Regions from separate parts of the Arthrobacter sp. AK01 genome, predicted to be linked through region 2. Evidence: predicted binding sites of a transcription regulator. Region 2 holds the regulator's gene; each other region holds the start of a gene.

The links. The regulator HrcA, encoded in region 2, represses chaperone genes, less so after heat shock. The targets are predictions, from matches to a motif close to TTNGCACTCGNNNNNNNCGAGTGCNAA.
Region 1: the regulator HrcA is predicted to act here: its motif matches at 2,672-2,698, upstream of groES (co-chaperone GroES).
Region 3: the regulator HrcA is predicted to act here: its motif matches at 2,383-2,409, upstream of LN996_RS06185 (FmdB family zinc ribbon protein).
Region 4: the regulator HrcA is predicted to act here: its motif matches at 1,634-1,660, upstream of groL (chaperonin GroEL).

What each region holds. Positions count from the first base shown of each region.
Region 1 covers NZ_JAJOHP010000012.1:50,670-54,768, reverse strand. The annotation lists gene LN996_RS06090 (response regulator transcription factor) at 1-375, opposite strand, end outside; gene groL (chaperonin GroEL) at 536-2,149, opposite strand; gene groES (co-chaperone GroES) at 2,234-2,530, opposite strand; gene LN996_RS06075 (hypothetical protein) at 2,723-3,085, opposite strand; gene LN996_RS06070 (class I SAM-dependent methyltransferase) at 3,153-4,099, shown strand, end outside.
Region 2 covers NZ_JAJOHP010000090.1:7,937-12,035, reverse strand. The annotation lists gene hemW (radical SAM family heme chaperone HemW) at 1-511, shown strand, start outside; gene LN996_RS21250 (DUF4870 domain-containing protein) at 543-956, opposite strand; gene LN996_RS21245 (DUF3097 domain-containing protein) at 1,078-1,929, opposite strand; gene hrcA (heat-inducible transcriptional repressor HrcA) at 2,124-3,131, shown strand; gene dnaJ (molecular chaperone DnaJ) at 3,182-4,099, shown strand, end outside.
Region 3 covers NZ_JAJOHP010000012.1:79,509-83,607, forward strand. The annotation lists gene LN996_RS06175 (DUF4011 domain-containing protein) at 1-1,153, shown strand, start outside; gene LN996_RS06180 (Flp pilus assembly protein CpaB) at 1,180-1,989, opposite strand; gene LN996_RS06185 (FmdB family zinc ribbon protein) at 2,060-2,320, opposite strand; gene LN996_RS06190 (5-formyltetrahydrofolate cyclo-ligase) at 2,492-3,106, opposite strand; gene galU (UTP--glucose-1-phosphate uridylyltransferase GalU) at 3,205-4,099, shown strand, end outside.
Region 4 covers NZ_JAJOHP010000013.1:64,083-68,181, reverse strand. The annotation lists gene LN996_RS06550 (uracil-DNA glycosylase) at 1-52, opposite strand, end outside; gene LN996_RS06545 (DUF3263 domain-containing protein) at 159-494, shown strand; gene LN996_RS06540 (LytR C-terminal domain-containing protein) at 544-1,152, shown strand; gene LN996_RS06535 (cold-shock protein) at 1,325-1,528, shown strand; gene groL (chaperonin GroEL) at 1,844-3,469, shown strand; gene LN996_RS06525 (RNase H family protein) at 3,607-4,099, shown strand, end outside.

The sequences.
Region 1 (4,099 bases), on a different contig from region 2:
GGCAGGAATGAGGAGGTAGCCTTCCGCGGAACTGGGGCCGGCCAGGCCCTCAAGCAAATGCTTCGCGCGGGCCAACCATCCTTGTCCGAGTGCCTGCTCGCCCATGTCCATGAGGAACATGACCAGCCAAGCGGCGCATCGCGCTGCACTGTTCGCGTCCCCCATGGTCAGGTATTCGTCGTGCGCCCGGGTCAGATACTGCACACTCTCCGTGTTCAGTCCGAGCAGCATGGCCACCGAAGCAACCAGTTCGATGTCCTGGGGAGGCAGTCCGCCTTCGGCGTCCGCGCGGACAAGGCAATCAAGGGCATCACTCCAGCGGCGTTCGGAGTATGCCGAGCGTCCCAGGTCCAAGTCTGTATCCGGAGCTGTCATGGCTCACCCTGCGGGTGGTGGCGGCCCGGTTGGTACCCAAGCCGCAGCGTTTAGCGTCAGGTTACCGCCGCCGTCGAACGCCGACAATAGCGTCGCCGCGCCGCAGGTGACGACAAAAAACCCCGGTCACCAACGTGACCGGGGTTCCTTGGACAGGCTGCTAGTGGCTGTGGCCTGCGTGTGCGTCTTCTTCCTCAGCCGGCTTCTCGACAACCAGGGTCTCGGTGGTGAGAACCAAGGCAGCGATGGAAGCGGCGTTGCGGAGAGCGGAACGGGTGACCTTGACGGGGTCGATCACGCCAGCGGCGATCAGGTCCTCGTACTCGCCGGACTTGGCGTTGAAACCGTGGTTGGCTTCCAGCTCGGAAACCTTGGCAACAACCACGAAGCCGTCGAAGCCGGCGTTCTGGGCGATCCAACGCAGCGGCTGGATCAGGGCGCGGCGGACGATGCCCACAGCTGCTGCTGCGTCACCTTCCAGTGCCTTGACGGCCGGGGACTCGTCCAGTGCCTTGAGGGCGTGGATGAGGGCGGAACCGCCGCCGGAGACGATGCCTTCTTCGAGGGCTGCGCGCGTGGAGGAAACAGCGTCCTCGATGCGGTGCTTCTTTTCCTTCAGCTCAACCTCGGTGGCTGCGCCAACCTTGATCACGCCGATGCCGCCGGCCAGCTTGGCCAGGCGTTCCTGCAGCTTTTCCTTGTCCCAGTCGGAGTCCGTCCGGGTGAGCTCAGCACGCAGCTGTGCTACGCGGTCGGCGACGTCCTGGGCCGTACCGGCTCCGTCCACGATGGTGGTGTTGTCCTTGGTTACCGTGATGCGGCGCGCGGTACCGAGTACTTCGAGGCCAACGGTGTCCAGTGTCAGGCCGAGGTCCGGGGAAACAACCTGGGCTCCCGTAAGCGTGGCGATGTCCTGGAGCATGGCCTTGCGGCGGTCGCCGAAGCCCGGAGCCTTGACGGCAACAACGTTGAGCGTGCCGCGGATGCGGTTGACGATCAGCGTGGAAAGGGCTTCGCCTTCGATGTCTTCAGCAATGATGAAGAGCGGCTTGTTGGCCTGCAGGGCCTTCTCCAGAAGCGGCAGGAAGTCCTGCAGCGAGGAGATTTTGCCCTGGTTGATCAGGATGAGGGCGTCTTCGAGGACGGCTTCCTGGCGCTCTGCGTCGGTGACGAAGTACGGGGACAGGTAGCCCTTGTCGAACTGCATGCCTTCGGTCAGAACCAGCTCGGTCTGCGTGGTGGAGGACTCTTCAATGGTGATGACACCGTCCTTGCCAACCTTGCCGAACGCTTCGGCAAGGAGCTCGCCGACCTCGTCGCTCTGCGCGGAGATGGCTGCAACGCTGGCAACCTGGGTGCCTTCGACTTCGCGGGCGTTCTCCAGGAGGCGGGCGGCGATGGCTTCAACGGAAACCTCGATGCCGCGCTTGATCTCGCCCGGAGCGGCGCCGGCAGCAACGTTGCGCAGGCCTTCCTTGACCAGGGCCTGGGCAAGCACGGTGGCTGTGGTGGTGCCGTCGCCGGCGACATCGTTGGTCTTGGTGGCTACTTCCTTGGCCAGCTGGGCGCCAAGGTTCTCGTAGGGGTCGTCAAGCTCAACTTCGCGGGCGATGGTGACGCCGTCGTTGGTGATCGTGGGAGCGCCCCACTTCTTGTCCAGCACGACGTTGCGGCCGCGCGGGCCAAGCGTCACCTTGACAGTGTTGGCGAGCTTGTCGATACCGGCCTCAAGAGACCGGCGGGCAGCATCGTTAAAAGCAAGCTGCTTTGCCATGGTTGTGTCCTTTCAAGACAGAAAACCCGCACCGCTGACGGTCGGAATGATTCCAACTCGGCGGCGGTGCGGGGCTCCGGGAAGTTACTTTACGACGATCGCAAGGACGTCGCGGGCGGACAGAACGAGGTACTCGTTGCCGCCGGTCTTGACTTCGGTTCCACCGTACTTGGAGTAGATGACGACGTCGCCAACAGCTACGTCAACCGGTACGCGGTTACCGTTGTCATCGAAGCGGCCGGGGCCGATTGCAACAACTTCGCCTTCCTGCGGCTTCTCCTGTGCGGAGTCCGGAATTACCAGGCCGGAAGCCGTGGTCTGCTCTGCTTCGAGCGGGCGAACAACAATACGATCCTCAAGAGGCTTAATCGAGACCGACACTCGGACTCTCCTTTTCATGAGCTGATTCATGGACTAAGAACTAGGGTGCCGGAGCGTACAACCGTCGTCGCGGTGCCGGAAGACGCTTGGCGTGATTAGCACCCTCCGGGGGAGAGTGCTAACAAGACTCTATGTAAGTGGTTAGCACTCGGTCAAGGTGAGTGCCAGCATTTCGTCATGGGTGAACGTCCATCAACGGCCGGTGAGGTCGTCCAGATCGTAGTCTTCGCCGTCGTCGTCCTCATCAAGCGGTGCATTGCCGCGGTTCAGGTACAGCAGCACGGCAGAAGCAACAGCGACGACGCCGGCAATCACCAGGGTGATAATGCCACCGGTCCGGGCGCCGCTGTAGAGCTCGCGAATGTCGCGTGCCTCGTCGGTGGCGTCGTTGACGCTTTTCCCGGCCACCGAATACGTGGCCGCATTAAAAGAATCCAGCGCGAAGATAATGATCAGCAGGCCGATGCAAACCACCGCGATCACGGCCCCCGCGATGAGGGCGGGTCGGGCAAACTTTGTGATGGTGGAGGGTTGCGGGGCTGCGTTGTCGTCCATGAAAACAACCCTATCTGGCTGATTCGCAAGTCACGTTGTCAAGTGCCGCGCCGTTAGGCTTGATCCCATGCCTCACGCACCGCAGGAACAGATCGCACCCTTGCTGACCACCGAAGGATGGGAACTTCTTGCCTCCTTGGGGCCTTACCGGGAGTCCGAGGCATTCAGCGTCAACGCCGATCTCCGGAAGGCAGGCCACTCCCCTGAACTCGTGGCGGCGGTCCTGACCCAATCACGGTTGAGGACCCGTGCGGAAGCCAAGTTTGGCGAGTTCGCGCGCCAGATGCTGTTCACCCAGGCCGGCTTGGAACAGGCCACCCGGTTGAACGTCGCTGCCCGGCACGCCGAACGTTTCGCCAAGGCCGGCATCACCCACGTGGCAGACCTTGGATGCGGGCTCGGTGCCGATTCGATGGCGATGGCCTCCATGGACATTGCCGTCACGGCCGTGGAAATGGATGAAACCACAGCTGCGTGCGCCACCATCAACCTCATGCCTTTCCCGCACGCCACCGTGGTGCACTCCGATGCCACGTCCGTGGAACTGGACGGGATCGACGGCGTGTGGCTGGATCCGGCCCGGCGCACCACCTCCACATCGGGGACAAAGCGGATCTGGGACCCGGAAGCGTTCTCCCCGCCGCTGTCGTTCGTGGAGCGCCTGGCGGCCACCGGCCGCGCCATCGGCGTCAAAATGGGTCCGGGCATCCCCCACGACTCCGTGCCATCGGGCTGCGAAGCCCAGTGGGTCTCGGTGGGCGGCGACGTCACCGAAGTCACCTTGTGGTTCAACGCAGTGGCCCGCCCAGGCGTGCGTCGGGCCGCCCTGGTCATTGGCAGCCAGGGCGCAGCCGAAATCACCAGCGGCGAGGATTTCGACGGCGGTCCGGTGGCCGCCGTCGGGCCCGTTGAAGGTTTCTTGTACGAGCCCGATGGTGCGGTGATCCGCGCAGGCCTGGTGGCCGACGTCGCTGAGCGGCTCGGCGGGCACCTGGTGGATGAGCACATCGCCTA
Region 2 (4,099 bases):
TGGCGAAGTGCCGGGCATCGACGACGACGATCACGCCGCTAAGTACGAACTGGCCGACAAAATGATCTCTGAAGCCGGTTTGAGCTGGTACGAGGTCAGTAACTGGTCCAGGACGCCGGACCAAGCCTGCCGGCACAATCTGGCCTACTGGCGCGGGGACGACTGGTGGGGCATCGGTCCAGGAGCGCACTCCCACGTGGGAGGCGTCCGCTGGTGGAACGTCAAGCACCCCACTGCTTATGCCGGACGGTTGGCTGCAGGAAGCTCGCCGGCAGCAGGACGGGAGACCTTGGACTCCGACACACGGGAAGTCGAGCGCGTCATGCTTGAAGCAAGGCTGGGTACCGGGTTGGCCGTAGATGCGTTGGACGCGATTGGTCGCCACGCGATGGCTGGGCTCATTGCCGATGAACTTGTGGATCCGGTGCAGGCCTTCAAGGGCCGGTTGATCCTTACGTTGAAGGGTCGACTGCTCGCTGACGCTGTAGTGCGCAGGATCCTGCCCGACTAACAATCAGTGGTTGGGCGAAGGCGGCGGGAAGCTACTTGATCCAGCGCAGGTTGAGCTTGTAACGGTGCGGCTGGCCGTGGTTGACCCGGATGCCCGCCGAGACGGAGAAGCACGTCAGGGCCACCCAGATGCCGGTGGCGATCACTGCGAAAATGTTGCCCACCACAGGCAGCAGCACCAGGATGTTCGCCAAAACTGCGGCGATCGTAGGAGGCAGCGTGAAGTTCAACGCTTCCTTGGATTCCTGTGCCGTGAAGGGTCCGCGGTCGCGGAAGATCAGGTAGATCAGGAGAGATGGCAGGCATCCCAAAATGCCGCCAAAATGGGCCAAGGTTGCCCACTGCCGGTCCTCGCTGGCGGTCAGTGGCAGCGCATTTGCAGGCGCGCCATGGTACTGGGGCTGGCCTGCGGCGCTGCCCGGTTCTTCAGGAGCGTTCTCTGCCACGGTGTGTTCCCCTTGCTGTAAAGATGCTGCGGTGTTGCTGTCCCAGAATACCGGCCTCCGTGGACTTCCCGGGACAAGCGCCACGAAGACACGTCAGTTGCTGCCGCTTTCGGGGCCAGTGTCAGGGAACCGTGAGGAAATCGATGACTTCCTCCACTCGGCCCAGCAGGGAGGCCTCAAGGTCGGCGTAACTGCGAACCGCCCCGAGAAGCCGTTGCCAGCCCAGGCCAATGTCCTCAGCGGTCTCGTGAGGCCACCCGAAGGCGGTGAGAATTCCCGTCTTCCAGTCGATGCCGCGAGGCACGGAAGGCCAGGCATCGATGCCGAGCACCTTCGGCCTGATGGCCTGCCAGACATCGATGTACGGGTGGCCGACAATCAAGACATTTCCTGGCGCCCCGGGGACCGTCATGGCTTCGGCCGCAATGCGGGACTCCTTGGATCCGGCCACGAGGTGATCCACCAGGATGCCTAGGCGGCGGCCAGGGCCCGGATTAAAGGCGGCGATGGAAGATTTGAGGTCATCGACGCCGTGCAATGGCTCCACCACGATGCCTTCGACGCGGAGATCGTCGCCCCAGACCTTCTCCACGAGTTCGGCGTCGTGCTTTCCTTCCACCCAGATCCGGCTGGCTTTTGCCACTTGGGCGCGTTGTCCCTGGACCTTCACCGACCCCGAGGCCGTTCGTCCCGGTTGCGCGGGGGCCGTCGCTTGGCGGGGGGCCGGAGGCATCAACCGGATGGGTTGGCCTTCAAGCAGGAAGCCGAAGCCGAGTTGGAAGGACTTCGTTTTACCACGCCTGTCCTCAAGGGACACGATGTGCATGCCCCCGGTTTTTTCAACCCGAGTGACTTCGCCCACCCAGCCTGACTGGACATCTTCGAGGACCATCCCGCGCTGGACGGCTACCTCGGGGAGTTGTCGTTTGGCTGGAGCTGCTAGATCCTGCGGACCCCAAGAGTCGAAAGCCAAGGAATTCCTACCTTTTTGTACTGGTTTATGCTGGGTTGCTTGATGCTGGCCATGGGCAGTTTCAATGCTAGCAACGGGGTGGCTCATACTAGACTGGTTAGCACTTGGGCATGTTGAGTGCTAAGTGCGGTGATCCCATGGGATCCCGCGGTGACCGGTCGCAGTGACCATGGCAATCGTCAGGAGGTGGAGTAATGAGTGAACCGCGCAAGTTGGAAGTACTGCGTGCCATCGTTGAAGATTACGTGCATTCCAGGGAGCCTGTCGGATCGAAGGCCCTCGTGGAGCGACACCACCTCGGTGTTTCAAGTGCCACCATCCGGAACGACATGGCTGTTCTTGAAGAAGAAGGCCTCATTGCGGCACCCCACACCAGCGCCGGACGCATTCCCACTGATAAGGGCTACCGCCTGTTCGTGGACCGCATCTCCCAGGTCAAGCCGCTGTCCGCGGCGGAACGCCGCGCGATCCATTCGCTGCTTGAAGGGCCCGACGACGTCGACGACATCCTGGAGCGCACCGTGCGGCTCCTGTCGCAGCTGACCAACCAGGTCGCCGTCGTGCAATATCCACACTCAAACCGGGCGCTGGTGCGGCACGTGGAGTTCGTCCTCCTGGCTCCCAAGCAAGTGCTCGTCGTCCTGATTGCGGATACCGGGAGCGTTGGCCAGAAGGTCATCGAGGCAGGCTCGGACGTGGGCGATGACGCTTTGATGCTTCTGAGGTCACGATTCCTCGGCAGCATTGCAGGGACGCAACTGGCCCTGTTGCCGCAAGTACTTCCCTCAGTGGTTGCCCTGTGCCCGCCGGAACTCCGTGGCCTGGCTCAAACACTGGCGCACGGACTGCAGGCACTGAGCGACAACAGCCGCGAAGAGCGCATCCTCATGGCCGGCACAGCCAATCTTGCCCGGTCCAACGTGGACTTCCCGTTGAGTATCGGACCCGTGCTGGAAGCCCTTGAGGAACAAGTGGTCATGCTCCGGTTGTTGTCCGACATGGGGGACGACCCCCGCGGCGTCACGGTGAGCATCGGCCGGGAGAACCCCTATGACGGCTTGGCCGAAGCTTCGGTGGTGGCCACTGGCTACGGCTCGGGTGCCAAAGTGGGAATCCTCGGTCCAACCCGCATGGATTATCCAACCACCATGGCAGCAGTTCGGGCCGTTGCCCGCTACCTTTCACGCATTCTCGGCGGCTGAACGCAGGCCCGAGGAAACATCCGCAGTACGACAAGGAAGAGATACCGACTTTGAGCAGCCACTATGACGTTTTGGGAGTCTCGCCGGAAGCCACCGGGGAAGAGATCAAAAAGGCGTACCGCAAGTTGGCGCGGAAACTCCACCCGGACGTAAATCCGGGTGAGGATGTCGCGGAGCAGTTCAAGGCCGTGACCCATGCTTACGAGGTTCTGTCGGACCCCCAGAAGCGTCGCGTCTACGATGCCACCGGCAATGAGAACGGAACGGACAACGGCTTCGGCGGCGGCTACTCCGGCCAGGGCTTCGCGTTCCAGGACATCTTCGACACCTTCTTTGGTGGCGGCGGCGGCCACGGTGGACCGGCTTCCCGCGTTCGTCGCGGACAAGACGCCCTCATCAGTGTCCGTATTGACCTCAAGGACGCCGTATTTGGTGTTAACAAGAAGCTCGAAGTAGACACTGCCGTCACCTGCCCTACGTGCGACGGCAGCTGCTGCCGCCCGGGAACCCATCCGGAACGTTGCGACATTTGTGGCGGCAGCGGCCAGGTCCAGCGCGCCGTCCGATCCATCCTTGGCCAGGTCATGACCACGGCCCCTTGCGGATCTTGTGAGGGTTTCGGCACGGTCATCAAGGATCCCTGCAACGAGTGCAACGGCCAGGGCCGCATCCGCAGCCGCCGTTCCCTGACCATCAAGGTGCCCGCCGGTGTTGCGACCGGTACGCGTATCCAGTTGTCCGGCCAAGGCGAAGCAGGACCCGCAGGCGGCCCCTCCGGCGACTTGTACGTGGAGATCCGGGTCAACAACGATTCCATGTTCATGCGCGAAGGCGACGACCTCCACGCCACCCTCAGCGTGCCCATGACAGCCGCTGCACTGGGCACTGAGCTGCAACTGGAAACGTTCGATGGCGCACAGGACATTGATGTGAAGGCCGGAACCCAGTCGGGCGAGGTCATCACGCTC
Region 3 (4,099 bases), on a different contig from region 2:
TGCCGCCCGAATCGGCGAGGCCATCAGGTTGCAACTGCCCAACCATCCCTTGCTGGCCACGTTCTTCGGGGCTGGCGCCGAGTCCTTCCGCGTGGTGGACCTTGAGCGTGCGCAGGGGCTGGTGAGGGACCACGTGATCTTCTCCCTTGGCTATGGCCGCACACCTCATGGCCGGGCGCTGCACTCGTTTGGCCCACTGTCCACGGAAGGTGGCAGGAACCGGTTCGCCTTGGCGATGACCCGTGCCCGGCGTTCCATGCACGTCCTGAGTTGTTTCCGACCCGAGGACCTAGACCTTGATCGCTTGGCTCACGGTGCGGTGGACTTCTACGAACTGTTGGACCGGGAACTCTCGGGAAACAGCAACCTCGGTACGCCCGCGTCCCGCGCTGTTGCCAGTGAGCAAGCGCTCGGCGAGGACCCGCTGGTGGCCGACCTTGGCGAGCGTCTGCGTGCCCGGGGAGCCCGTGTCTGGCATCTCTACGATGGCGTGCTGGACATCGCGGCCGCCGCGGATCCAGTCCACACCATCGGCCGTGAGGGTGCAGAGATCCCTACCCCCGTCGCAATCGAATCCGATGGCACAGAACGCTACAAGAGGATGAGCGTCCGCGAACGCAGCCGGCTGCGTCCGCAGTTGCTGGAACGCATGGGATGGCGCTACATGTCCCTGTGGACCATTGAAGTGTTTACTGATCCTTCGTCCTGCGCGGACCGCATTGGGTCCTACCTTGGGCTGGAGAATCACATCCCACGGTCGACGTCGCCTGAGCATGGCTTCCTGGACATGGATGTTGAACAATTGAACGTGGAAAAGGGGCAGCCAACGTTTGCGCCGAGTGCGGCACTGCAGGGAGCCGGGGGGCCCGAGGACGCTGCCGGAGAAGCACATGGCTTTGCAGAGAATGGGAAAGAAGCACCACTGATGGAACAAGCATCCGGTCCGGAAAACGGGGCCAAGGCCGAACCCGACGCAACGGGGGCCGACGGTGCCGAAGAAGCTTCGGACTCCACGACGACCGCGGCCAGGCCCGGCGCCGGCGGGATACTTCCTACTAAAGCTGCGGAAGACGATCCCCGCCGCTGGGGCGATGAGTCCGGCTATGACCACGAGCAGTGGCTCAAAGAGCAAAGGCCTCCGCATTGGGGCTGATCGGCCGCCCGTAGAGGGGTCCCGCATCACGGACTTACCAAAACGAAGAAAAGCTTGCCTTGCGTTGAAGCGCCGGCAAGCTTTTCTGCTTGTTGGGGATCCGCGGCGACCACCACCAAACCCTCGGTGTCGCTGGTACCGAGCCATTCGCCGGTCTTGCCGCCCAAAGCTGAAGTCCAGAGCACTGGGACAGGGCCGGCCAACACCTGGCTTTGCCTGGATTCGTCATAGGAGCCGGCCGCCGTCAGGACCACCGTCACCAACTGGCCGGGGGAGAGAAGCTGGATGGATGACGGGTCTGCCATTCGCAGCGGCACCGCAGCCGCCCCTGTCGGTGCGCCGGTGAGCAGGCCTGGACCAAGAAGATTGGACTCCGTAGGGATCTGCCCCCTGCCCAGGGGTGAGGCAAGTTGGCGGCCAACCAGGGCCTGAACATCTGTCAGGGCGCCGGTGATGGCGAGGTCAGGCGGCACACCCTGGCTGGTGAAGTCGGACTCCGCAAGGCTGGTGCCTGTTGGAATATCGTGGGCTGCGACAAGGACGCTGATGCGTGCTTCTGATGCCGGCGTCAGTTGTTGGACTGCCATACCGGTGGCAAGGCAGAGCAGGAGGGCAACTGTGAGCCTGCGGTTTCGTCCGATCCAGGAGCCGAATTTTCGCTTGTGGCCCCGGTGGTCAGTGCGATCCCGGGTGCGTGGCGGATTGAACCTTGCGGGAATGCCGCTTAAGACACTGGATCGCCTCGTTCCTGCACGCGGGACCGGGGGCCAAGTGGCGTCGGTTGATGCCGAACGCTCGGCGCGGGCAAGGAAGGCACTGCGTGACTGATGTGGCATGCCGCCACGTTAGCCAGCTGCCAGCGCCGCGAAACAGCCCTCTGGTGCGCTATGTGGAAAAGGTGGAGACCTAGCTGGCTGCGGCCGCTGCAGCGGGGGCCGGCGACGGAGCGGCAGGGGCCGGTGCTGCGGCCGAAACGGTGCTGCCCTTGGCGTCGCGGGAATCTGTCCGATAGAAGCCTGAACCCTTGAAGACTACGCCGACGCTGTTGAACTTCTTGCGAAGGGCGCCCTTGCACTCGGGGCACTCCGTCAGGGAGCTGTCAGAGAAGGACTGGACGATGTCAAAGGCATGGTCACAGTCTTTGCAGGCGTATGCGTAAGTGGGCACTGAATTCCTCCTTCAGGACAAAGTTCAGGTCCTGTGCAGCGGCGGCGGAATAACTCTCCGCATTAGCAGTCGCAGGGCCTGAGTGCCAATTCTATCATCCGTCTCCTTGGCATGCGCCAGCGGATGTGTTGGATCTCTCCAAGTGCCGGAGTCAACAAGGAGGTGCGGCAGTCAGGCCATACCCGCCGTGCCTTCGAGACGGACGACGCCGGATGGCGTCAGGATCTCCCGCACGGGGCGGTCAAAAGCTTCGGCGGGGATCGAACCTGTTGGCAACAGGTCGTCGTCGTACACCACAGCAATGGTGGGCGGCCGCCGGCCGGAAGCGTCGAGGCCATGGAGGAGTCGATCGTAGTAGCCGCCCCCCTGGCCGATCCGGTTGCCATCCATGTCCACCGCAGTGGCAGGCATGAAGATACCCGCACTTCCGGCGACAACCTGGCTTTCCAGTCGTTCGCCTTCGGGCTCGTCGATGGGGGCGTAGGCGGAGCGGACAAACGCCGTCGAGGGCGTCCAATACACCCAGCTCAACTGCCGTCCGGGCTCGCAGACGGGAAGCAGAACGCGGTGGCCGGCCCCGTGCAGCGCCTCGATAAGCGGCATGGTGGGCGGCTCGAAGGCAACCCCCAAGTAGACGGCAAACGTGGAGACGGTGGCAGGGGAGGCAGCTGCCGCCCACGCCGATCCATGATGTGCGATCCCCTCGCCGGCCGCCGCGATCTGTTCCGGAGAGAGGGCTTGCCTGTGCAGGCGGCGGCTGCTGCGGATGTCTTCTTTCGATGCCATGCGTATCCGATCGTGAGGTGAGCCTGATGCCGGTCCAGCAACCAAGGCCGCCATGCGGCACACCGAAATGTGTTCCCGGCACGGCGAGGGTTTAGCCGATGATGTATTCCTTCCGTTACATTAGTCCGGTGACTCTCGATAACAATGCTGTCCGTAAGGCCGTCATCCCCGCAGCGGGTCTTGGCACCAGGTTCCTGCCTGCAACAAAGGCGATGCCGAAGGAAATGCTGCCTGTGGTTGACAAGCCAGCCATCCAGTACGTCGTCGAAGAAGCCGTCAAGGTTGGCCTGCACGACGTCCTGATGATCACAGGGCGCAGCAAGCGCGCCCTTGAGGATCATTTTGACCGCGTGCCGGCGTTGGAAGCGACCCTGGCCGAGAAGGGCGATACCGCCAAGCTTGAGGCCATCCAGTCCGCCACCAACCTCGGCGACATCCACTATGTCCGCCAAGGCGACCCGAACGGCCTGGGCCATGCCGTCCTTCGTGCAAAGCAGCACGTTGGCCACGAGCCTTTCGCCGTTCTCCTGGGCGATGACCTGATCGACGCCCGCGATAACCTGCTGAGCGACATGATCGCCGTCCAGCAGAAGACCGGCGGTTCCGTGGTTGCCCTGATCGAAGTGGAACCCTCCAAGATCAGCGCCTACGGTTGCGCCGACGTCGAAGAGATCGGCGAAGACGGCTACGTCCGCATCAAGCAGCTCGTGGAAAAGCCTTCTCCGGAAGAAGCGCCGTCCAACCTCGCCGTCATCGGCCGCTACGTGCTGCACCCGGCAGTGTTTGATGTTCTGGAGAAAACCGCTCCGGGCCGGGGCGGCGAAATCCAGCTGACCGATGCCCTTGAAGTCCTTGCCGCCGGCGAAGGTGAGGGCTACGGCGTATACGGCGTCGTTTTCCGCGGCCGCCGCTACGATACCGGTGACAAGCTCAGCTACCTCAAGGCATGCATTGAGCTGGCGTGCGAACGCGAAGACCTCGGCCCCGAACTGC
Region 4 (4,099 bases), on a different contig from region 2:
CGCCCGCATCTGCTGGTTCTAGATCAAAGAGTGCGTCCTCGCCATTCACCAGGCCATTGTCTCCCGCGCCGCCCCGGCCCGGCGAATGACAGCGTTGTTATTCGCCTATAACATGGGGGTAGGACATTTTCCCCCAACAAGCGTCGAAGGAGTGTGCCGTGGCAGAACCAGCACCGGAACCGATGGCGCCGCAGGCAACGGGTTTTGACCTCCAGGACCTCGCGGCCGGGATACGCAGTGACTCTCCGCTCAGCGAACGGGACCAGCAGATGCTGGCGCTGGAACGGCAGTGGTGGAAGTATGCCGGCGCCAAGGAACAAGCCATCCGTGAGCTGTTCGATCTCTCGGCCACACACTATTACCAGATCCTGAACGCGTTGATTGACACCGAAGACGCGTTGGCCCACGATCCCATGCTCGTCAAGAGATTGCGTAGACTACGTACGTCCCGCCAGCGTGCGCGGACGGCACGTCGCTTGGGGTCCGACGCGTAAATCGCCAGGCTGATCTGTCAGCAGCAACCAGCAAGGACAACGCTTCACCATGACCAAGTATGCCAAGGACGAATTCGACCAGGTTCCGCAGAACACATCCCGGCAGGGCGTACATCGCGACGCCCAGGAGACCGCGCGCCCCACGTTGTGGCCGGTCCTGACTGTTGGGGCGGTGGCCTTGGTCCTCGGATTGGTGGCCTTCCTGGTCCTTCCGAACCTCGGCGTCGTGGCACCCGGCGCCGCGCCCAGCGCCTCGACGCCGGCACCTCAGCAGACTGACGCCTCGTCTTCAGCGACACCAAGCGAATCCAGCAGCGCCCCGGCCACATCCGGCGAACCGACCCCGTCCGATAGCCCATCCGCGACGCCGTCCTCGGCTCCCGTGGACAAGGCCACGCCGGTCGCGGTCTACAACGGCGCCGGCACCGCTGGGTTGGCTGGCCGTGTTGCTGGCCTGGTGGAGGCCGACGGATGGACGCTCAGCACTGTGGGCAACTGGGGCGGCCTGCCGCAGCAGACGTCCGTGATCTTCTACAACGCACCGGAGCAGAAGGTGAACGCCGAGGCTTTGGGCGCCCTGCTGGGTATCCAGTCGATCGTTGAATCTCCCGAGGTCCAGCAGCCCTTGGTAGTTGTGGCAGGGCCGGGCTTCCAGTAGCCCAACTGGCCCGGATGGGCTCCGAATGCCCAAACTCGGTTAAGCCTCAATAACAAAAGTCACCCCCGCGCCTTGCATGGGAGCGCGGGGATAGTGACAGTGGTTACAGTGGATTAATTCCGGTACGGAGATCCCGGCAACCGGACTTGGCTACTGCGAAAGTGTGGGCATCATGGCATTGGGAACCGTCAAATGGTTCAACGCCGAAAAAGGCTACGGCTTCATCACTGTGGATGAATCCGGCGACGACGTCTTTGTACACTGGTCAGCTATCCAGATGGATGGCTTCCGCGCCCTCGAAGAGGGCCAGCGGGTTGAGTTTGAACTGGGTGAGGGACAGAAAGGCCCGCAGGCCGAAGGTGTACGCGTCGCCTAGCTCCCACGGCACGCCACCGTCAGCCATTGGCTGAAACCCCCTGTGTATGTAGAGCAAAGTGGCGTCCCTGCTTGCACTCTCCCCGGTCGAGTGCTAATTATTGATTTAGCACTCCTATGGTTCGACTGCTAAGTCCGGCCCGGGTAACCCCGGTGGTGGACGGCGCATGGACCACTGGAGGATCAAGAAACACCTTGGTGGGGTGAGGTTCGGAGCGCGGGGCATACATAGGCCGCAAGCGAAGAACCGTCCGTCGCGGGCACCCCATCTGACAGGTACCTTCTTAACGACTGTCCCGAAAGGACTACCGCCGTTATGGCCAAGATCATTGCATTTGATGAAGAGGCACGCCGCGGCCTCGAGCGGGGCCTGAACATCCTCGCAGACGCCGTCAAGGTCACCCTCGGCCCGCGTGGACGCAACGTCGTCCTCGAAAAGAAGTGGGGCGCCCCCACGATCACCAACGATGGTGTTTCCATCGCCAAGGAGATCGAGCTGGACGACCCTTACGAGAAGATCGGTGCAGAACTGGTCAAGGAAGTTGCCAAGAAGACGGATGACGTCGCTGGCGACGGTACTACCACTGCAACTGTCCTCGCCCAGGCACTGGTGAAGGAAGGCCTCCGCAACGTAGCTGCCGGCGCCGACCCGCTGTCCCTCAAGCGCGGCATCGAGAAGGCCGTTGAGGCAGTCATCAGCGAACTGCTGGCCTCCGCCAAGGAAATCGAAACCAAGGAAGAGATCGCAGCCACGGCTTCCATCTCCGCCGGTGACCCGGAAATCGGCAGCCTGATCGCCGAAGCCCTGGACAAGGTGGGCAAGGAAGGCGTTATCACGGTCGAGGAGTCCAACACCTTCGGCCTGGAGCTCGAGCTCACCGAGGGTATGCGCTTCGACAAGGGCTACATCTCCGCTTACTTCGTCACCGACGCAGAGCGCCAGGAAACGGTCCTCGAAGACCCGTACATCCTGATCGTCAACTCCAAGATCTCCAACGTGAAGGAACTCGTCACGGTTCTGGAGAAGGTCATGCAGTCGAACAAGCCGCTGCTGATCATCGCCGAAGACATCGAGGGCGAGGCCCTGGCCACCCTGATCGTCAACAAGATCCGTGGCACCTTCAAGTCCGTTGCCGTCAAGGCTCCGGGCTTCGGTGACCGCCGCAAGGCCCAGCTCGCCGACATCGCCATCCTCACCGGTGGCCAGGTCATCTCCGAAGAAGTTGGCCTCAAGCTCGAGAACGCTGGCCTTGAACTCCTCGGCACCGCCCGCAAGGTTGTTGTCACCAAGGACGAGACCACCATCGTTGAAGGTGCCGGCGACGCCGAGCAGATCGCAGGCCGTGTGGCCCAGATCCGCGCCGAGATCGAAAACTCCGACTCCGACTACGACCGCGAGAAGCTGCAGGAACGCCTGGCCAAGCTGGCCGGCGGCGTTGCAGTCATCAAGGCCGGTGCCGCAACCGAAGTTGAGCTCAAGGAACGCAAGCACCGCATTGAGGACGCAGTCCGCAACGCCAAGGCTGCTGTTGAAGAAGGCATCGTCGCCGGTGGTGGCGTTGCCCTCATCCAGGCTGGTGCCAAGGCATTCGCCAACCTGAACCTGCAGGGCGACGAAGCAACCGGCGCCAACATCGTCAAGGTTGCCATCGACGCTCCGCTGAAGCAGATCGCCTTCAACGCCGGCCTCGAGCCGGGCGTTGTGGTGGACAAGGTTCGCGGCCTGCCTTCCGGCCACGGCCTGAACGCTGCCACGGGCGTCTACGAAGACCTTCTGGCTGCCGGCGTCAACGACCCCGTAAAGGTCACCCGCTCGGCTCTCCAGAACGCTGCTTCCATCGCTGGTCTCTTCCTGACCACCGAGGCCGTAGTTGCCGACAAGCCTGAGAAGAACGCTCCGGCTGCCGGCGGCGACGACATGGGCGGCATGGGCGGCTTCTAAGCCTCCTTGCTGTAGCGATACAGCGCCCAGCATCACGCTTTAGAGCAAACGACGGCGGTCCTCACCTTTTGGTGGGGGCCGCCGTTTTTGCTGCCTATCACGGTTTCAGTGTCGGTGGGGTCTGGCAGGATTAACGCATGACGATTATTGCTGCCGCTGACGGGTCCGCCCTCGGCAATCCTGGGCCGGCCGGTTGGGCCTGGTACGTTGATGACTCCTGTTGGCGCGCAGGAGGCTGGCCGCACGGCACCAACAACCAGGGTGAACTCATGGCCGTCCTGGACCTGTTCCGGTCCACGGCGCACGTGCCGGAGGAAGAACTGCTGATTCTTTGCGACAGCCAGTACGTCATCAACTGCGTCACCAAGTGGATGCCGGGATGGAAGCGCAAAGGCTGGCGCAAGGCCGACGGCAAACCCGTGTTGAACGTGGACCTGCTCAAAGACATCGATCAGGCGATCGTTGGCCGCAAATACACGTTCGAATGGGTCAAAGGGCACGCCGGGCATGACCTCAACGAGGCCGCTGATGAGCGTGCACGCGCCGTAGCCACGGCCTACCAGCAGGGTGTGGCGCACCGGGCCGGGCCCGGGTTCCCTGGCGCGCTGGGGCAGGGCCACGGGCAAGTAG